3 regions of the Providencia sp. 2.29 genome follow, and region 2 is predicted to be linked to each of the others. Evidence: predicted binding sites of a transcription regulator. Region 2 holds the regulator's gene; each other region holds the start of a gene.
The links. The regulator ArgR, encoded in region 2, controls arginine synthesis, uptake and breakdown. The targets are predictions, from matches to a motif close to ANTGAATAAAAATACANT.

Region 1 (6,336 bases), 570 kb from region 2:
CTGGGGAGGCGTTTTTTCCCTTTAGGTGGCATTGCATAAAGTGGGTGCTGAAATTCCCCCTGTTTGGTACGGCGAGCTTGGATAACCGGCGTGTAATACCCAGTAAATTGTACGTTACCATAATTATCCACCCCTTCCATTTGAAAGGCGGTTAAGTTGAAACTCGCCAGTTTTTTAGGATCTCCCCCTGCAACTAGCCAGTTTTCAATCGCATGATAGGTATCATTGTTACCTTGAAACAAACGCGGTGACGCATTCTTGATTTCATTAACTTGCCGATAAAAATCTTGTGAATTGATTGGGCGCCCTTGAACATTTACTTGGCTTACTTGCTGAAGATCTTGCTTTAAACGTCCATCTTTATACTGCTGCCCTTGATCTGTCGGGTGAGATTGACAGCCAACAAGTAAAGATACAAACGCACCTGCTACACACCATTTTTGCCATAATTTCATGTTATACCGCCCACTCCAATCCAATATGAAGCGCACAATAGCAAACCCACATAAAGAATGAAACGGCTAAAAATACTTACTCTCCTATCGCCGTACAAATTGTGGACTTATTACTGGTTATTATTTTTCCCCGCAATGGATAATTCACATTTATTTTTTATCATCGACTCTAAAAAAAGGATTTAGCCTATTGCCTGTTAATCAATCTCACCGCTCCATTAAAATGATTAATATTTGACCATTGAGTGTATATTTTGTTCTATCTATGCGGAAATTTGAAAAAAATACACAAAAAAACTTGCATCAGATCTCATCCCGAGTATAGTGCCCGCTATCGGACGCGGGGTGGAGCAGCTTGGTAGCTCGTCGGGCTCATAACCCGAAGGTCGTCGGTTCAAATCCGGCCCCCGCAACCAATCTTCAAATTAGTATCAAAAATATTTCAGGCGCGGGATGGAGCAGCCTGGTAGCTCGTCGGGCTCATAACCCGAAGGTCGTCGGTTCAAATCCGGCTCCCGCAACCAATATCCCCTGTTATATTTACCTCTTCAGTCGCGGGGTGGAGCAGCTTGGTAGCTCGTCGGGCTCATAACCCGAAGGTCGTTGGTTCAAATCCGGCCCCCGCAACCAATTCTTATTTTTCCTATTAAATCAATGCAATAATAAAAAAGGCAACTCACTTTTCAGCCAGTCACCTTTTCTAATTTATCGATTTTATTCTAGCGACTAATTTCTAATCGCTAATTCGCCGCCATTACGAAAATAGGCTTTAATCCCTTGGAAGATAGATTCCGCCATCTGCTGCTGGAACTTCGCGGTTTTCAATTTACGCTCTTCTTCTAAGTTACTGATAAAGGCTGTTTCAACCAAGATTGAAGGGATCTCCGGCGCCTTCAATACCGCAAAGCCTGCCTGATCAACTTTATTTTTATGTAGCCGATTGACTTTGCCCATGCGCTTTAAAACCTCATCACCAAATTTGAGGCTGTCATTAATGGTTGCTGTTTGCACTAAATCAAGCATGGTATGGTCAAGGTAAACATCACCACTTTTGCTCACCCCACCAATTAAGTCAGCCTCGTTCTGTGTCTGAGCGAGGTAACGAGCGGTATTACTGGTGGCACCTTTAGTCGATAAGGCAAACACAGATGAACCGTGAGCTGAGCGATTGGTAAAGGCATCAGCGTGAATCGAAACAAACAAGTCTGCCTGCATTTTTCGAGCCTTAGCGACCCTAACCTTCAATGGAATAAATACATCCTCGTTACGAGTCATATAGGCACGCATTTTGGGATCTTTATCGATTAACGCTTTCAAACGGCGAGCGATTTGTAAAACCACATCTTTTTCTCGCGTTTTGTATTTCCCCATTGCGCCGGGATCTTCCCCCCCATGCCCTGGGTCAATCATAATAATAATGGGGCGATCTCGACCTGCTTTACCCGGTTTCTTCGCCTGAGCAGGCATTTTCTCTTCTAAATCGCCTTTATTATAATCTTCCAATAAGGCAAGCAATGGATCGTCCGATGTTTCTACCCCTTTACCCGGATAGAAATCTAACACCAAACGGTTTTTAAATTCAGCAACGGGCGCGATAGTAAAAATCTGTGGGCTGACTTTATTTTTGACTTCAAAAACAAGACGCACTGTTTTTGGATCAAACTGCCCGACCCGTACTAATTTTAAATGCGGGTCGCGAGATTGGATTTGAGTTCCCATCTGCTTCAGAATGTTGTTCAGCTGTACCCCTTCCAAATCGATAACGATGCGTTCAGGGTTATGCAGTACCAACTGGCGATATTTTAATGGAGCACTCGATTCTAGCGTCACGCGCGTATAACTTGATGCAGGCCAGATACGTACTGCGATCACATTTGTATTCGCAGCAAAGCCAAATGGGCTGACACTAAGCAACATAACCGCTGCCGCTCCTTGTAAAAGGCGGCGTTTAGATGGACAGTGATCTGGGTGACTCATCAATAATTCCGAACCTAAAACTGAATATCAGGTGATTTTAGAACAAAAGCCAAATAGAGGCCAGAAACATAAACTCTAGCGAATCATTCGCATACTGTCATCAAGAATACACATTTAAATATAGAGATATGTAAACCCAAATAATAAAAATGTTACAAGTCTTATCCTATATTTTGCTTGATATTTATCGCTAAAAAGAATAAAAATACATTAATAGCGAATAAAAATTCAGTTAAGAGGGTGGTTATGAAAGAGCGCAGCACCGAATTGGTAGATGAGTTTCGCCATTCGGTTCCTTATATCAATGCCCACCGCGGCAAAACATTTATTATTATGCTTGGTGGAGAAGCAATTGCGCATGAGAATTTTCCGAGTATTATCAATGATATAGGATTATTACATAGTCTTGGTATCCGCATTATCGTAGTTTACGGCGCTCGCCCTCAAATCGAAGATATTTTAGCCGAGCATAATTATGAGGCTGTTTATCATAAACATACCCGCGTAACGGATGCGAATACACTTGAATACGTTAAGCAAGCCTCTGGTGCCTTATTACTTGATATTACGGCTCGTTTATCGATGAGTCTGAGTAACACACCTTTACAAGGCGCTCATATTAGTGTTGTCAGCGGTAACTTTGTGATCGCGCAACCACTCGGTGTGGATGATGGCGTTGATTACTGCCATAGCGGGCGTATCCGCCGCATTGATGAAGATGCTATCAATAAACAACTGGATAATGGCTCTATCGTACTTATTGGTCCGGTTGCCGTGTCTGTTACTGGTGAAAGTTTTAATCTCACTTCTGAGGAAATAGCCACTCAACTCGCAGTGAAAATGAAGGCTGAAAAGTTAATCGGCTTTTGTTCTTCACAAGGAGTCGCTGATAAAGATGGCAATATTTTATCAGAATTATTTCCCGATGAAGCCGAAGATAGGATCCAAGAGCTGGAATCCGAAGGGGATTATTATTCAGGTACTGTGCGCTTTTTACGTGGCGCGGCGAAAGCTTGCCGCCGCGGTGTTCGTCGCAGCCATTTATTAAGTTATCAAGAAGATGGCTCGCTAATCCAAGAGCTCTTTTCGCGCGATGGCATTGGTACGCAAATTGTCATGGAAAGCGCCGAACAAATCCGTCGTGCTAATATTAATGATATCGGCGGTATTCTTGAGTTAATTCGCCCTCTTGAGCAGCAAGGCATCCTTGTAAGACGTTCACGGGAGCAACTTGAGATGGAAATCGATAAATTTACGATCATTGAACGAGATAACTTAGTGATTGCTTGTGCGGCTCTCTACCCTTACCCCGAAGAAAAACTGGGGGAAATGGCTTGTGTCGCCGTGCATCCTGACTACCGTAGCTCTTCGCGGGGAGAAGAACTTTTACATCGAGTTTCCCTACAGGCTAAGCAATTAGGGTTAGCAAAGCTATTTGTTTTAACCACACGTAGTATTCATTGGTTCCAAGAAAGGGGCTTTATTCCCGCAGAGATTGAGATGTTGCCATTGAAAAAACAGGCGCTATATAACTACCAACGCCGTTCTAAAATTTTGATGCTAGATTTACATGCAAAAGCCGATAAATAGGCTTTAGCTCGACTAACCTGACAATTTACTTACTGTCAGGTTAGTCAATCAACCTAGGCGATTTGTACCACTCTTGATTTTTGGCATAGCGGTATGCTATCGATTAAAGGTTGTAGCAGTGATGACATTTCGGCAAATGATGCGCCATAGAAATAGAACGCTGTTTCTGTAGGGCCTTCCCACACACCATGGATCGCACCAATATCTTCTACAGCCTCGTCTAATTTATCGAAAATATCGTTAATATCGCTATTTTCATAAACTTCGTCGGGCAAATCAGTACCATTTAAATAAAGGGCTAACCCTTCTTCATCACCAAATTCAATCACAATGTCTTCACCATGAATAACTAAACGTGATCCTTTCGGCGCCAACATGGATGAAAACAATTGAATAATTAAGCTGATATTTTCATCATTCGCCTCTGCAACAGATAACTCAATATCACACTCATCAATTTCACCATTGTCTGAAAGTAACGTGCCACCACCTGTCACATGAATATCTTTTTCCATACTTTGCATAACATGCATAAAGGCATCTTCTAAGTCTGCACGTCTTTCTGGCTGAATTCTCGCTTTAAGTGTGACTGTTATTGCCGTCGTTGTTGGCTGGGTATCCATATTATTACCTTTTGCATTTAAGTCTAATTATGTAGCCAAGGCTACTACGTTTATTTTACATTCATGAGCTGTATTGCTAAGCCACTACGTCGTTTCGTCGGTGTCTCAATGGCACGGCGTAAAATCTTAATCGTGCAATACAAAGAAAGTTCTTTTTTGGCGCGAGTTATTGCAGTATACACAAGCTCTCGAGTGACGACTGGTGAATATACCTTCGGTAGTACTAAGGCGGTATGAGCAAACTCTGAACCTTGTGATTTATGTACAGTCATTGCATATGCTGTTTCATGTAAAGGCAACCGATTAGGTTGGATCCCCTTAATTGAGCCATCGGGATACTGAAAATAAGCTCTAAGTGCCCCTTCTTCATCAGGCAGGATTATCCCTATATCGCCATTAAATAGCCCTAATGGACTATCATTTCGGCTGATCATAATTGGCCTACCTGCATAATGTTTATTTATTTGGTTTAATGGCCGATGAATAAGCCCCTGTCGATGAAGCAGTTTTTCTAATTTTTCGTTTATCCCTGTTACACCATATGGGCCATCTCTCAAAGCTGTCAACAAACGAAATTGATTAAATTTAAATAAAATCTCAGCCGGATCCTGTCTAGCTTTTACTGATAGAAGATAATCTCGATAGAAATTAGATGCCGCTATCAACATCTGTGCATAATCATCCTCACTTTCTTGTAAATAAGTATGCACGTCATTTAATGTGCTGTTTAATAACTTTTCAGCACGCTTGGTATCTCCATCATTAACCGCAAAAGCAAGCTGCCCGATACCCGAAGAAGCCGAAAAACGGTAACTTTTACGCAGTAGGCAGAGGCTATCTCTGATCAAAGGGCCTGTATTTGATGTAAAGTGATCGAGTGCGTATCCTGTCAGTTGAGCCAATTCTTGGGCACGTTGGGGGCTATATCCTTGATCCGCAAATTGGCAAATATCTCCAAGTACAGCCCCCGCTTCGACGGATGCTAATTGATCTTTATCCCCTAAAAAGATCAATTTGGCATTTACTGGCAAGGCTTCGATTAATTTACCCATCATGGGTAAATCCACCATGGAAGCCTCGTCAACAATCAAAATATCCAATGTTAATAAATTATCGCGGTGATAGCGGAATTGCTGGCTTTCAGGTTGTGCCCCTAATAGCCTATGCAGTGTTTTTGCCTGATTAGGCAACATATATCGCTCTTCATCGGTCAATGACAAGTCATCGAGTGCTGCCCCCAACGACTCTGTTAAACGTGCCGCAGCTTTACCTGTCGGCGCTGCTAATTCAATTTGAATACGTTGTTTATTCTCTACAGCCAATTTAACCAATGCCGCTAAAATTCGAGCAACTGTGGTTGTTTTCCCCGTGCCAGGCCCCCCTGAAATCACGGAAACTCGGCTAGTGACAGCCACTGCGGCAGCTATTTTTTGCCAGTCAATTTCATCACTTTGCGGGAAAAGAGCGTCTAATATTCCTTTAATGCGCAGAGCATCATATTGAGGTAGTCCGGTGTGTGAAAAGTAGTCTGAAACACTTTGCTCATATTGCCATAGCCGCTGAAAATATAAAAACTCCCCCGATAACACCAAGGGGGATAATTCACTTTCCCCCGCTAGGCAGACAAAAGGGGCATTTTTAACTAGGTAATAAATGGTTTCTGGATCAGGTGTACCTATTGCGTGCCAAAA
Region 2 (6,336 bases):
TCTTTTTTCATGAGATCGTCTTTATATATTAGCTGTACTTATAACATCTATCATTAATATGTGATTTTTACAGATAACCCAAACTAGTTAGTTTTTACTTTCAATATGTTAGATAAAATCACAAATATATATGCCAAATCTTTCTTATATTTCATAAAAATAAAACTCCTTTCATAAAACTGAATTTTTAGAAAAAATTAGAAATAATTTTGGAAAATTTCTGTTATTTTATTTCCAATAACAGGGCTATTGCAGTGAATGTATCACAATCTCCTGTTAGATGTACTACTAACTCTACATGATTCTGAGTAAAAAAAGGACTAAAAAATGATCTTACGGAAATCGGATTGGCATCCAGCAGATATAATTGCCGCTTTACGTAAACGCGGAACGACTTTAGCAGCAATATCTCGACAAGCAGGTTTAAGCTCCTCCACACTGGCGAATGCCTTATCTCGTCCTTGGCCTAAAGGTGAATGGATTATTGCGAATTATCTCGGAATTCATCCTTCAGAGATATGGCCAAGCCGCTATTTCAATCCAATTACAGGTGAATTATTAGAAAGAAAAGTAAGAGAAAAAAGCCCAACCTCAAGCTGAAAGAATATAAAAAAAACCGCTGCCCCAACAATATCAGGACAGCGGTTTTCTTAAGAAATAAGTGAAAATTAATAGCAATTAGCCATTAATGAATTTTTCACCTAGTTCGATATCTTTTCTCAGTACATCAAGCATGTCTTTCAGTGCTTTTTGTTCAAACTCACTCAGTTTGCCGTAAGAGATATGCTCTTCGATACCATTTTTACCTAAACGGACTGGCTGAGCAAAGAAGCGAGCGTGTTCACCTTCACCTTCGGTGTAAACACATTCGATAACATTTGGCTCACCTTGTAGGCCACGGATCAGAGACAGGCCTAGACGTGCTGCTGCTTGACCCATTGACAGTGTTGCAGATCCGCCACCTGCTTTTGCTTCAACAACTTCAGTACCTGCGTTTTGGATACGTTTAGTCAGAGCAACAACTTCTTCATCGGTGAAGCTAACACCTGGGATCTGAGACAATAGAGGCAGGATAGTAACACCTGAGTGGCCACCGATGACAGGCACTTCGATTTCGTGTGGTTTCTTACCTTTCAGTTCAGCAACGAAAGTATTAGAACGGATGATATCCAGAGTCGTTACACCGAATAGACGGTTTTTGTCGTAAACGCCTGCTTTTTTCAGCACTTCAGCCGCAATAGCCACTGTTGTGTTAACTGGGTTAGTAATGATACCGATTAATGCTTTTGGACAAGTATCAGCGATTTGTTGAGTCAAATTGCGAATAATACCCGCGTTAACATTAAATAGGTCTGAACGATCCATACCTGGTTTACGAGCAACACCTGCTGAGATCAGGACAACATCAGCGCCTTTCAGTGCAGGAGTCGCATCTTCACCTGAGAAACCAACTACTTTAACGTCAGTTGGGATATGGCTAAGGTCCGCAGCAACACCCGGAGTTACTGGTGCGATGTCATATAGTGAGAGTTCTGAACCTGCTGGAAGCTGGTTTTTAAGAAGAAGGGCCAGAGCCTGACCAATACCACCTGCTGCGCCTAGGACTGCAACTTTCATTCTGAAACTCCTTTATTTGTACTTAAAAAAGTATATTGATTCATCTTGTTATGTAGTAAACACATTACTGATAAAAAACAATTCATTAACAGATGTTGAAGCATATTAATGTGTATAGGCTTACGCACTGATTTCATCTATTCTAAACAAAATCCTTATCTGTTAATGAGATAAGGGGCACTTTTTTAACAAATAGTTTTTATCACTATTGATTTTTGCATAATAAATTGTTTTTACTGCTGATAATCCCGTTATTCACAAAGTGATTAACAAAAAATTTACACCTTTTGGCAACAAATTGCATTACCTCTCTATGCTACTGGGTCTATTTTCTTCTTATATAGGCATAAACCATTAAGATTATTGATTATTTTTATTTATCAACTTTTGCTAAACTAAACTTTCATCAATGTTCTCTTTTTATGCATAAAAAAGACAATAACCTTCATTTTTCATCGTATACAAAACCATCATAACGCAATTTTGTTGCATAAAAATTCACATTTACAGATAATACAGACCAATTTATTGTCATAGGATGGGTTAATTATGCGTACACCGTCTAAACAAGAAGACTTGGTTAAAGCGTTCAAAGCGCTGCTTAAAGAAGAAAAATTTAGCTCTCAGGCTGAAATTGTTATCGCACTGCAAGAGCAAGGCTTTGAAAATATCAACCAATCAAAAATTTCCAGAATGCTGACTAAGTTCGGTGCTGTGCGCACTCGCAACGCAAAAATGGAAATGGTCTACTGCTTACCCACAGAGCCTGGCGTTCCCACGGCGACTAGCCCATTAAAAAACCTAGTACTGGATATCGATTACAACCATTCTGTTGTGGTGATCAGAACAAGCCCCGGCGCCGCACAATTGATTGCACGCTTGCTAGATTCTTTAGGGAAAGCGGAAGGGATCTTAGGCAGTATCGCAGGGGATGATACCATTTTCTCTACACCAGCGAATAATTTTACAACTAAAGAGCTTTACGAAGCGATCCTTTCACTCTTTGATCAAGAGCTTTAAATCCATTTTTATTTTTTAATTTCTATTCCATTCGCGCATTCGTGCGCGATTGAATATAAAAACGATGGGCTATCAAAGTGATATTTGAGATATTCAGAAACGTTGTGCACTATGGATTTCACTTTTTAGTTCCCATTCTCTTCGGTTATCTATTTTGGCGCAAAAATTGGAAATTAGCGTCACTGCTTATGATAGCCACGATGGCGATTGATTTAGACCATCTTCTTGCGGATCCAATTTTTGATCCTAATCGCTGTGGCATTGGTTTTCACCCATTACATACTCTCTGGGCGGCAATCGCTTATTGTATCCTCTTTTTGATGCCATCGTGGAAATTAAAGGCTATCGCTGTTGGTTGTCTTTTCCATCTCTGCACAGATTCTTTAGATTGCTACATGGGCAGCCTAAAACAAGAGCTACAGTATAGTTATTGTTATAGTCGCCAATTTATTGAGGCGAGTTAACATTTAGCCTCGGCACACCTCGCCAAGAGCGCGATTTTACAGCGCTAACCCAATGCATTTCACCAATATCATTCACTGGGTTTAGTCGTATAACATACGAGACGTTTTCTACTATCCAAAAACAAAAAATGCCACTGTCCTGTTAAGGGAAGTGGCATTTTGCGTCAGCCATTATATTTAGTCGTCTAACTCTGTCTCTGCTTTATTTTTTAAGCCGGCGAGTAACTTACCGTGGATATCACCAAAACCCCCATTACTCATAACAAGAATATGATCGCCAGGCTGAGCGGTTTCAATGACCATTTGTGCCAACGCATCAATATCACCACTCCAACGGGCAGGTTGAACACATTTTTCCGCAATTTCAGTGACCATCCACGGAATATTGCTTGGCTGGAATAAGAAAACTTCATCAGCACGACCTAACGCCGGAGCAATATCACTTTTATTAACCCCTAACTTCATAGTATTAGAGCGTGGCTCTAATACCGCCAGTATGCGGGAAGTACCCCCAACTTTACTGCGCAGCGCTTCCAGTGTTGCGAGGATCGCCGTTGGATGATGAGCAAAATCATCATAAACACTGACACCATACTCAACCCCCCGTAATTCAAGGCGGCGACGAGCATTAATAAATTTACCTAAAGCAAAGCACGCTTCTTTGGCGGGCACGCCTACGTGATGTGCTGCGGCAATTGCCATCAACGCATTTTGGATATTGTGATTACCCACTTGTGACCAATTCACTTCACCCACACGTTGTTGTTGATAATAGACTTCGAACTGGCTGCCATCGTGGTTCAGCTTTTTCGCTTGCCATTCACCATGTTCACCGACGAACTCTTGCTCACTCCAGCAGCCCATCGTCATAACCTGTTTAAGGTTATTATCGCTATCTGGCATGAAAATTTTACCGCTAGCAGGCACAATACGAACAAGATGGTGGAACTGTTTTTGGATGGCTTCTAAATTTTCAAAAATATCGGCATGGTCGAACTCAAGGTTATTGAGCACCAGCGTTCTTGGACTGTAGTGTACAAATTTCGAACGCTTATCGAAAAACGCGCAATCATACTCATCAGCTTCAATCACAAAAAAGGGACTTTCCCCTAATTGGGCTGATACTTCAAAGTTCCCTGGCACGCCTCCAATTAAAAACCCTGGTTTATAACCGCAATCTTCTAAGATCCAAGCAAGCATCCCCGCCGTGGTTGTTTTACCATGGGTGCCCGCGACAGCGAGTACCCAGCGTTCAGGAAGTACATGATCATGTAGCCATTGTGGACCAGATGTATAAGTGAGGCCTTTTTCCAATACCGCTTCAACACAAGGGTTACCACGCGTCATCGCATTACCAATAACGACCATATCAGGTGCTGGTTCTAGCTGACTAGGGTCATAGCCCTGAATGAGTTCAATACCTTGCTTTTCTAGTAAGGTACTCATCGGAGGGTACACGTTTGCATCGGAGCCTGTTACTTTATGCCCGAGGGAGCGAGCCAGTATTGCCAAGCTCCCCATAAACGTACCGCAGATACCCAAAATATGTATGTGCATTATTTTCCATCCAATAGCATGAGGTTTGTCACTATTCTACCCATCAACGTTAGGTTTATATAGACAAAAAATTCGAATTAAATACAGGGAAAAATAGGCAGAGTATTCCCAAAATGATCCAAACGCGGCAACAAGAGCCAGTTACTGTTATCCCAAGAGTACATGCTCAAGTATGTGACTTAGGTAACAAAATACGGCCCACATCGCGGCGGTACAACGTATCAAGGGTATAGATTAACTCCACGCGCAAGGGTACAATTCCCCCCTGCAAACCTCTGTCAATTATATTCAGGACCTTCGTCATGAAAACATTAGGCGAATTCATCGTCGATAAGCAACAAGATTTTCCTCATGCAACAGGAGAACTGACCGCATTACTGTCAGCAATCAAACTGGGCGCTAAAATTATCCATCGTGATATTAACAAAGCTGGACTTGTAGACATTCTTGGCACAAGCGGTGTGTCGAATGTCCAAGGTGAAGTCCAGATGAAGCTTGACCTGTATGCAAACGAAAAATTAAAAGCCGCTTTGAAAGCTCGCGGGGAAGTAGCTGGTATTGCCTCCGAAGAAGAAGATGAAATCGTCATTTTCGAAGGCGATCGTGCAGAAAACGCGAAATATGTCGTATTAATGGATCCACTGGATGGTTCTTCGAATATCGATGTAAACGTTTCCGTCGGAACAATCTTCTCTATCTACCATCGTATTACCCCAATTGGCCAACCGGTGACTGAAGCTGACTTCTTGCAACCGGGTCATCGTCAAGTCGCGGCAGGTTACGTCGTTTACGGTTCATCCACCATGTTGGTGTATACCACAGGATGTGGCGTACATGCCTTTACCTATGATCCATCACTTGGTGTCTTCTGCCTCTCTCACGAAAAAGTGATGTTCCCAACAGAAGGAAAAATGTATTCAATCAACGAAGGTAACTACATCAAGTTCCCTATGGGCGTGAAAAAATACATTAAATACTGCCAAGAACAAGATGAAGCGACAGGTCGCCCTTATACGACTCGCTACATTGGCTCGCTGGTTGCGGATTTCCACCGTAACTTGCTTAAAGGCGGCATCTATATCTACCCAAGCACGGCAAGCCATCCAAATGGTAAGCTCCGCTTACTGTACGAATGCAACCCAATTGCGTTCCTTGCAGAACAAGCAGGCGGTAAAGCAAGTAACGGACGTGACCGTATTTTAGATATCAACCCAACTGAACTTCACCAACGCGTTCCTTTCTTTGTTGGTACAGCTTCTATGGTTGAAAAAGCAGAATCCTTTATGCGTGAGTTCCCTGACGCTGAATAATGTTATTCATCGCGCTAAGGCGGGCTAATCCCGCCTTTTTTGTGGCCTTTTCTCAGCTTTTTTTTATGAATGCCCTACCAACTAGTGAGTTTTACCCCTCTTTACGGCTATAATACCTTTCACGTTATGTACCCAAAATCGTTTTAAGTTGCTTAGATAGGGCTTAACTTATTGATGGGCATATTAGTTTTTAACATAAAGGATACTTTTTCATGGGCCTGAACAATGTACCGGCAGGTAAAGATCTGCCAGAAGATATCTACGTTATCATCGAAATCCCTGCTAATGCAGATCCTATCAAATATGAAGTTGATAAAGACTCTGGCGCTCTATTTGTAGACCGTTTTATGTCTACAGCGATGTTCTAT
Region 3 (6,336 bases), 180 kb from region 2:
GACCGTGCAGGCCTATTAAGTGAGTCGCAATACCACACTTTAAATAGCCAGTTATTAAATTTTGAAAAGCAGCGTGGTGATGGCACACAATTTGTTGTTTATATTGTTCCAACTACAGGTAATGAAACAATAGAACAATTTTCATTACGCGCGTTTAATCGTTGGGGGTTAGGCCAAAAAGGCAAAAATAATGGTGTATTGCTGGTTGTATCGATAGACGATCGCAATATGCGCTTTGAAGTTGGGTATGGTTATGAAGGGGTCATGACCGATGCGATTGCTGGGCGTATCATTCGTCAAAGTATGATACCTGATTTTAAAGACAACCAGTATTACGCTGGGATCCAAAATGGCGTATCTCGTGCGATTAATGTGATGAATGAGGCACCAGACTATCAAATGGGGGAAGTGCATAATGGAATTGTGCTACCAAAGAGTGTAGAACATTATAAGCTTTTCTATTTTATATCATTTATCGCAGCTTATTTTACGATGTTATTTTATGGTACTAAAAAGCGTCGGCTATATCTTGAAAAAGAAATTTATAGCATAGAGTATGCGAGTAAATCCAAACGGGCAAAGAAACAGAAACAGTTAGCCAAGCTGAAAAAGTATTATCAATATAAATACTACTTTCCTTCGTTATTTAGTACCTTGTTGATGACGATACTCTATTATTTAGCACTCATGTTATTGGCGATATGGCTAGAAGGAGACTTTAGCCCTATTTTATTCCTGTTTGTGGCGCTATTTTTTGTGGTAGGGAGCATGTTTGCTACTCCAATACTGTTTCTTGTGATCCATACCATTTCGCCTACTTACCGACAACAACGACGGGAATGGCATGATATTTGCCGTTACTATTATTTACCCTCTTCTTTTAGCTCATCAGACTTTTCGAGTTCATCGAGTTCATCGAGTTCATCGAGTTCATCAAGTGATAGCTCCAGCGGAGGTGGTGGTGGATCCAGTGGCGGTGGCGGTGCGTCAGGGAGTTGGTAATAAAACAAGATGTATGAAGGTCGCAAAGTGCGGCCTTCATACTATTTGGAGATAGAGGCTATGGCCTTACACCAAGCGTGTGGCAAATCGCATATGTGAGTTCAGAACGGTTTAAGGTGTAGAAGTGAAAATCTTTCACCCCTTCACGGCTTAAAATTTTCACCATATCCATGGCGATTGAAGCACCCACCAAATTACGGCTTTCAGGGTCATTATCAAGGCCTTCGTACATTCTACTCATCCATGATGGAATTCGTACATTGGTTAGTTTGGCAAACCGCTCAAGTTGGCGGAAATTTGAAACAGGTAAAATACCGGGGACAATTTCAACATCAATACCTGTTGCGACGCAGCGGTCACGAAAACGCAAATAACTTTCTACATCAAAGAAAAATTGCGTAATCGCACGGTTGGCTCCTGCATCAATTTTCTTTTTCAAACTAATTAAGTCAGCCTGTGCACTTTTGGCCTCAGGGTGCACTTCGGGATAAGCCGCTACGGAGATATCAAAATCTGCCTCTGCTTTGAGCAGCTCAACGAGATCGGCTGCATACATATCTGGCTTACGGCTGTTATCGGGGAGATCACCGCGTAATGCAACAATTTGGCGGATACCGCTGTTCCAATAATCACGTGCTATTTCTCTGAGTTCATCGCGTGTTGCATCGATACAGGTTAAATGAGGCGCAGCGATTAACCCTGTTTTTTCTTTGATATCTTTAATAATGCTATGGGTTCTATCACGCTCACCTGAGTTTGCGCCATAAGTAACAGAGACAAATTTTGGTTTGAGGTTTTTCAACCTATCAATAGATTTCCAAAGGGTCTGTTCCATCTCTTCAGTGCGCGGCGGAAAAAATTCAAAAGAGACATTAATTTGTCCATCTAATTCAGCTAAATTTTGATTTAGCGCTTCGCGCTGATTTGCGTGAAAGAAACTCATACCCTGACCTCATGACTTTGTATATAGCGAAACCATTATGGTATCGATAGTTTATTATATCCATTTAAGTGTCTATACGTTTAGACGTCTAAACAAAGATTACCGGATATTCATGCAGAGTCAACACTTAAATGAAATAGTGTTGTGAGGGTTTTTCAGTCGTAACTGGAAAAAAATTCATGTTAACAAATGGCGCAATAACCCGAAGTTATTGCGCGCAACACATTTTTATTCAGTCAGGCAGAAATGTTCGATCAGTTGGCTGAGCAGTTGGCGAGTCGGTTCAATAAATTTCATATCGATAAACTCATCAGGTTGATGCGCTTGCTCAATCGAGCCAGGGCCGAGCACAAGTGTCGGACATAGCGCCTGAATAAACGGCGCTTCAGTGCAATAGTTGACCGTCTCAGCTTTCTGACCCAGTAACTGTTCAATCACAGCCACCATTTTATGATCCGTTGGGCACTCATACCCAGGAATAGGGGGATGGAGAGACTCAATTGTTAAGCGTCCTGGCCATCTTGCTTTTACAGGCTCCAACGTCTCATTTAATAGCTCATCCAAATCTTGCAAGGTCAGCCCCGGCAATGGACGAATATCCATATGTAATTCACAGCATCCACAAATACGGTTAGCCGCATCACCCCCATGAATATGACCAAAATTCATCGTCGGGTAAGGGATCACAAAAGCAGGATTGTTATAACGCTCTTTTAATGTATTACGTAGCGTCATCAGATGTGAAATAGACTCATGCATTAATTCGATAGCATTCACGCCTCTTTCTGGGTCGCTTGAATGACCTGATTGCCCCGTAATACGGATGGCATTCGAAATATGCCCTTTGTGCGCACGTATCGGTTGTAATGAGGTCGGCTCCCCAATAATGGCAAAATCAGGACGAAGTTGTGTACTGGCTGCAAAGTAACGCGCGCCTGCCATTGAGGTTTCTTCATCTGCGGTTGCAAGTATATGCAATGGGCGAGTTAATTTACGGGTATCAATATCACGTAAGGCATCGACAATGAAAGCGAAAAAACCTTTCATGTCGGCAGTGCCGAGACCGTATAACTTGCCGTCATGCTCTGATAGCGCAAAAGGGTTTTTACTCCAACGCCCTTCATCAAAAGGAACTGTATCGGTATGCCCACACAGCATTAGGCCGCCATTTCCTTCCCCTATTGAGGCAAGTAGGTTGTATTTATCACGGGTATCCGGTACAGGTTGAATATTGACCGTAAATCCGAGGGTTTCCAGCCATCCACCCAGTAATTCTACTAAGGCTTTATTACTCTGATCGAGTTGCGCATCAGTAGCACTGATAGAAGGAGTGGCAATTAATTGGCGATAAATCTCAATAAATGCAGGTAATTTAATATTCACTGTTGACAGCCTTTATCCATAATAGTATCAATATTCATGCACTTTATTTGAATAAAAATACACATTAAACTGTTTGGGTCACGAGCACAAGGTAGAAATCTATGTTGAACACACTCATTATCGGGGCCAGTGGTTATACTGGAGCGGAATTGGCAGCCTATCTGCAGCGTCATCCTGAAATAAACCTTCAGGGATTGATGGTTTCAGCGCAAAGTGCTGATGCAGGTAAGTGCTTCTCTGAGTTGCATCCCCAGTATAAAGGCATTATCGATATGCCCGTGTTGCCATTAACCGATGTTGCAGCCGCGGCACAAGGTATTGATGTTGTCTTTCTTGCAACCGCTCACGAAGTTAGCCATGACATTGCGCCTCAGTTCCTAGAAGCAGGGTGTGTCGTATTTGATCTGTCTGGGGCTTATCGTGTTCAAGATGCCGCTTTCTATCCGAAATATTATGGTTTCGAACATACAAACAGTCAGTGGTTAAATCAAGCAGTTTACGGTTTAGCTGAGTGGCAAGCCGATAAAATTCGTCAAGCACAGTTAATTGCCGTGCCGGGGTGTTATCCAACGGTTTCTCAATTAGCACTAAAACCACTGATCGACGCCAAGTTACTCGATGACCATATGTGGCCAGTGATTAATGCGACGAGTGGTGTTTCTGGGGCAGGTCGTAAGGCGTCAATGACTAACAGTTTTTGTGAAGTGAGTTTACAACCCTATGGCATCTTCACGCATCGCCATCAACCCGAAATTGCAACCCATTTAGGTCGTGAAGTTATTTTTACTCCGCACTTGGGGAATTTTTCACGCGGTATTTTGGCCACCATTACCTGCAAAGTGAATCGCGGAGTGACAGACGAACAAATTCGTCAAGTATTCAAAGATGCTTATCAAAATAAGCCATTAGTCCGTTTGTATGAAAAAGGTGTTCCTGCCCTGAAATCAGTGGTAGGCACACCGTTTTGTGATATCGGCTTTGTGTTAAAAGGTGAGCACCTGATCTTAGTCGGAACAGAAGATAACCTATTAAAAGGGGCTGCCGCGCAAGCTGTGCAGTGCATGAATATTCGTTTCGGTTTCAATGAAACGCAATCACTATTTTAGTGCCAACGAACTTATTTAAGGATAAACCCCATGCAACCATTAGTGATTAAATTGGGCGGTGTATTACTCGATAGCGAAGAAGCGCTTGAAAGATTGTTTAATGCATTACAAACCTATCGTCAATCTCATCAACGACCTTTAGTGATCGTGCATGGTGGTGGTTGCTTGGTGGATGAGCTAATGCAAAAGCTGCAACTACCGGTGGTTAAAAAGCAAGGATTGCGTGTGACGCCTGCTGATCAGATAGACATTATCACAGGCGCGTTGGCTGGCACCGCCAATAAAACATTGTTGGCGTGGGCAACGAAATATCAGTTACAAGCAGTAGGGTTATCTTTGGGGGATGGGCAAAGTGCTGTCGTCACTCAATTAAATGACGAACTTGGGCATGTCGGCGATGCAAAGCCGGGTGACGCTAAATTATTACAGCTTTTACTCGGTGCAGGCTATTTACCAATCATTAGTTCCATCGGCGTGACCGAAGAAGGGTTATTGATGAATGTTAATGCCGACCAAGCCGCAACAGCCATCGCACAAGCGTTAAATGCGGATCTCGTATTGCTATCAGATGTCAGTGGCATCCTTGATGGTAAGGGTCAAAAAATTAATGAAATGACAACGGAAAAAGCACAGAAGTTAATTGAGCAAGGCATTATCACGGACGGCATGATCGTAAAAGTTAATGCCGCATTAGAGGCAGCCAAAACATTGCAACGTCCTGTCGATATCGCCAGTTGGCGTCATGCAGAGCAACTACCAGCTCTATTTAACGGTACTGCTATTGGCACACGGATTTTAGCATCCTAAAGCGGATGCGTTTGGTTGGCGCGACCACCAAGAATGAATGAAAACTTTTTAATTGAGCGGAATCGGGATAGGTAAGTTATGAAAAAGGGCATTAAAAAAATTGTATTAGCATATTCAGGTGGTCTAGATACATCGGCAATTATTCCATGGTTAAAAGAAAACTATGATGATTGCGAAGTGGTTGCTTTCGTTGCCGATGTAGGACAAGACAGAGAAGATCTCGTTGGCGTTGAGCAAAAAGCATTGCAATCAGGTGCATCGGAATGCCATGTGGTCGATCTACGTGAAGAGTTTGTCAAAGAGTATATCTACCCAGTATTGAAAACTGGCGCGCTCTATGAGGGAAGCTACCTGTTAGGGACTTCAATGGCACGTCCTATTATTGCTAAGGCACAGGTTGAACTGGCTCTGAAAGTTGGTGCCGACGCGGTAGCGCATGGCGCAACAGGTAAAGGAAATGACCAAGTGCGTTTTGAAAGCACTTATAGCGCACTTGCGCCACAGCTAAAAGTTGTTGCGCCATGGCGTGAGTGGGATTTGCGTTCGCGTGAAGCCCTATTGGATTACCTGAAAGAGCGTCATATTCCAACGACAGCCAGTTTAGAAAAAATTTATAGTCGTGATGAAAACGCATGGCATATTTCTACCGAAGGCGGCGTATTAGAAAGCACATGGAATGCGGCAAACCAAGATTGCTGGGTCTGGACGGTCGATCCGAAAGATGCACCAGATGAAGCAGAGCTAGTGACTGTCGGTGTGAAACAAGGGGAAGTGGTTTCTGTTAATGGCCAAACATTATCTCCGCTGGGATGTCTTGAAGCTTTAAACGTCCTCGGTGCTAAACATGGCGTCGGCCGTATTGATATTGTTGAAAACCGTTTAGTTGGTATGAAGTCTCGTGGCTGTTACGAAACCCCAGGAGGCACCATCATGATGGCTGCTTTACGTGGCATTGAGCAACTCGTTCTCGATCGCGACAGCTTTAAATGGCGTGAGCAACTAGGCTTAGAAATGTCCTACGTGGTTTATGATGGTCGTTGGTTTGCGCCTTTGCGTCATTCACTGCAAGCAGCAGCAGAATCTTTAGCGCAAGAC

Region 1: argA (amino-acid N-acetyltransferase) is a predicted target of ArgR. The motif match lies at 2,627-2,644, and genes of this name have one in related genera.
Region 3: argC (N-acetyl-gamma-glutamyl-phosphate reductase) is a predicted target of ArgR. The motif match lies at 3,375-3,392, and genes of this name have one in related genera.

The regions. Positions count from the first base shown of each region.
Region 1 covers NZ_CP065420.1:3,632,819-3,639,154, forward strand. The annotation lists gene mltA (murein transglycosylase A) at 1-455, opposite strand, end outside; tRNA gene I3B46_RS17160 (tRNA-Met) at 795-871, shown strand; tRNA gene I3B46_RS17165 (tRNA-Met) at 903-979, shown strand; tRNA gene I3B46_RS17170 (tRNA-Met) at 1,009-1,085, shown strand; gene amiC (N-acetylmuramoyl-L-alanine amidase AmiC) at 1,182-2,432, opposite strand; gene argA (amino-acid N-acetyltransferase) at 2,679-4,022, shown strand; gene I3B46_RS17185 (hypothetical protein) at 4,076-4,645, opposite strand; gene recD (exodeoxyribonuclease V subunit alpha) at 4,696-6,336, opposite strand, start outside.
Region 2 covers NZ_CP065420.1:4,205,033-4,211,368, forward strand. The annotation lists gene I3B46_RS19970 (helix-turn-helix domain-containing protein) at 328-600, shown strand; gene mdh (malate dehydrogenase) at 679-1,617, opposite strand; gene argR (transcriptional regulator ArgR) at 2,167-2,637, shown strand; gene I3B46_RS19985 (DUF6122 family protein) at 2,715-3,101, shown strand; gene mpl (UDP-N-acetylmuramate:L-alanyl-gamma-D-glutamyl-meso-diaminopimelate ligase) at 3,279-4,658, opposite strand; gene fbp (class 1 fructose-bisphosphatase) at 4,961-5,968, shown strand; gene ppa (inorganic diphosphatase) at 6,181-6,336, shown strand, end outside.
Region 3 covers NZ_CP065420.1:4,381,886-4,388,221, reverse strand. The annotation lists gene I3B46_RS20910 (TPM domain-containing protein) at 1-1,002, shown strand, start outside; gene metF (methylenetetrahydrofolate reductase) at 1,061-1,945, opposite strand; gene argE (acetylornithine deacetylase) at 2,174-3,328, opposite strand; gene argC (N-acetyl-gamma-glutamyl-phosphate reductase) at 3,430-4,434, shown strand; gene argB (acetylglutamate kinase) at 4,465-5,241, shown strand; gene I3B46_RS20885 (argininosuccinate synthase) at 5,320-6,336, shown strand, end outside.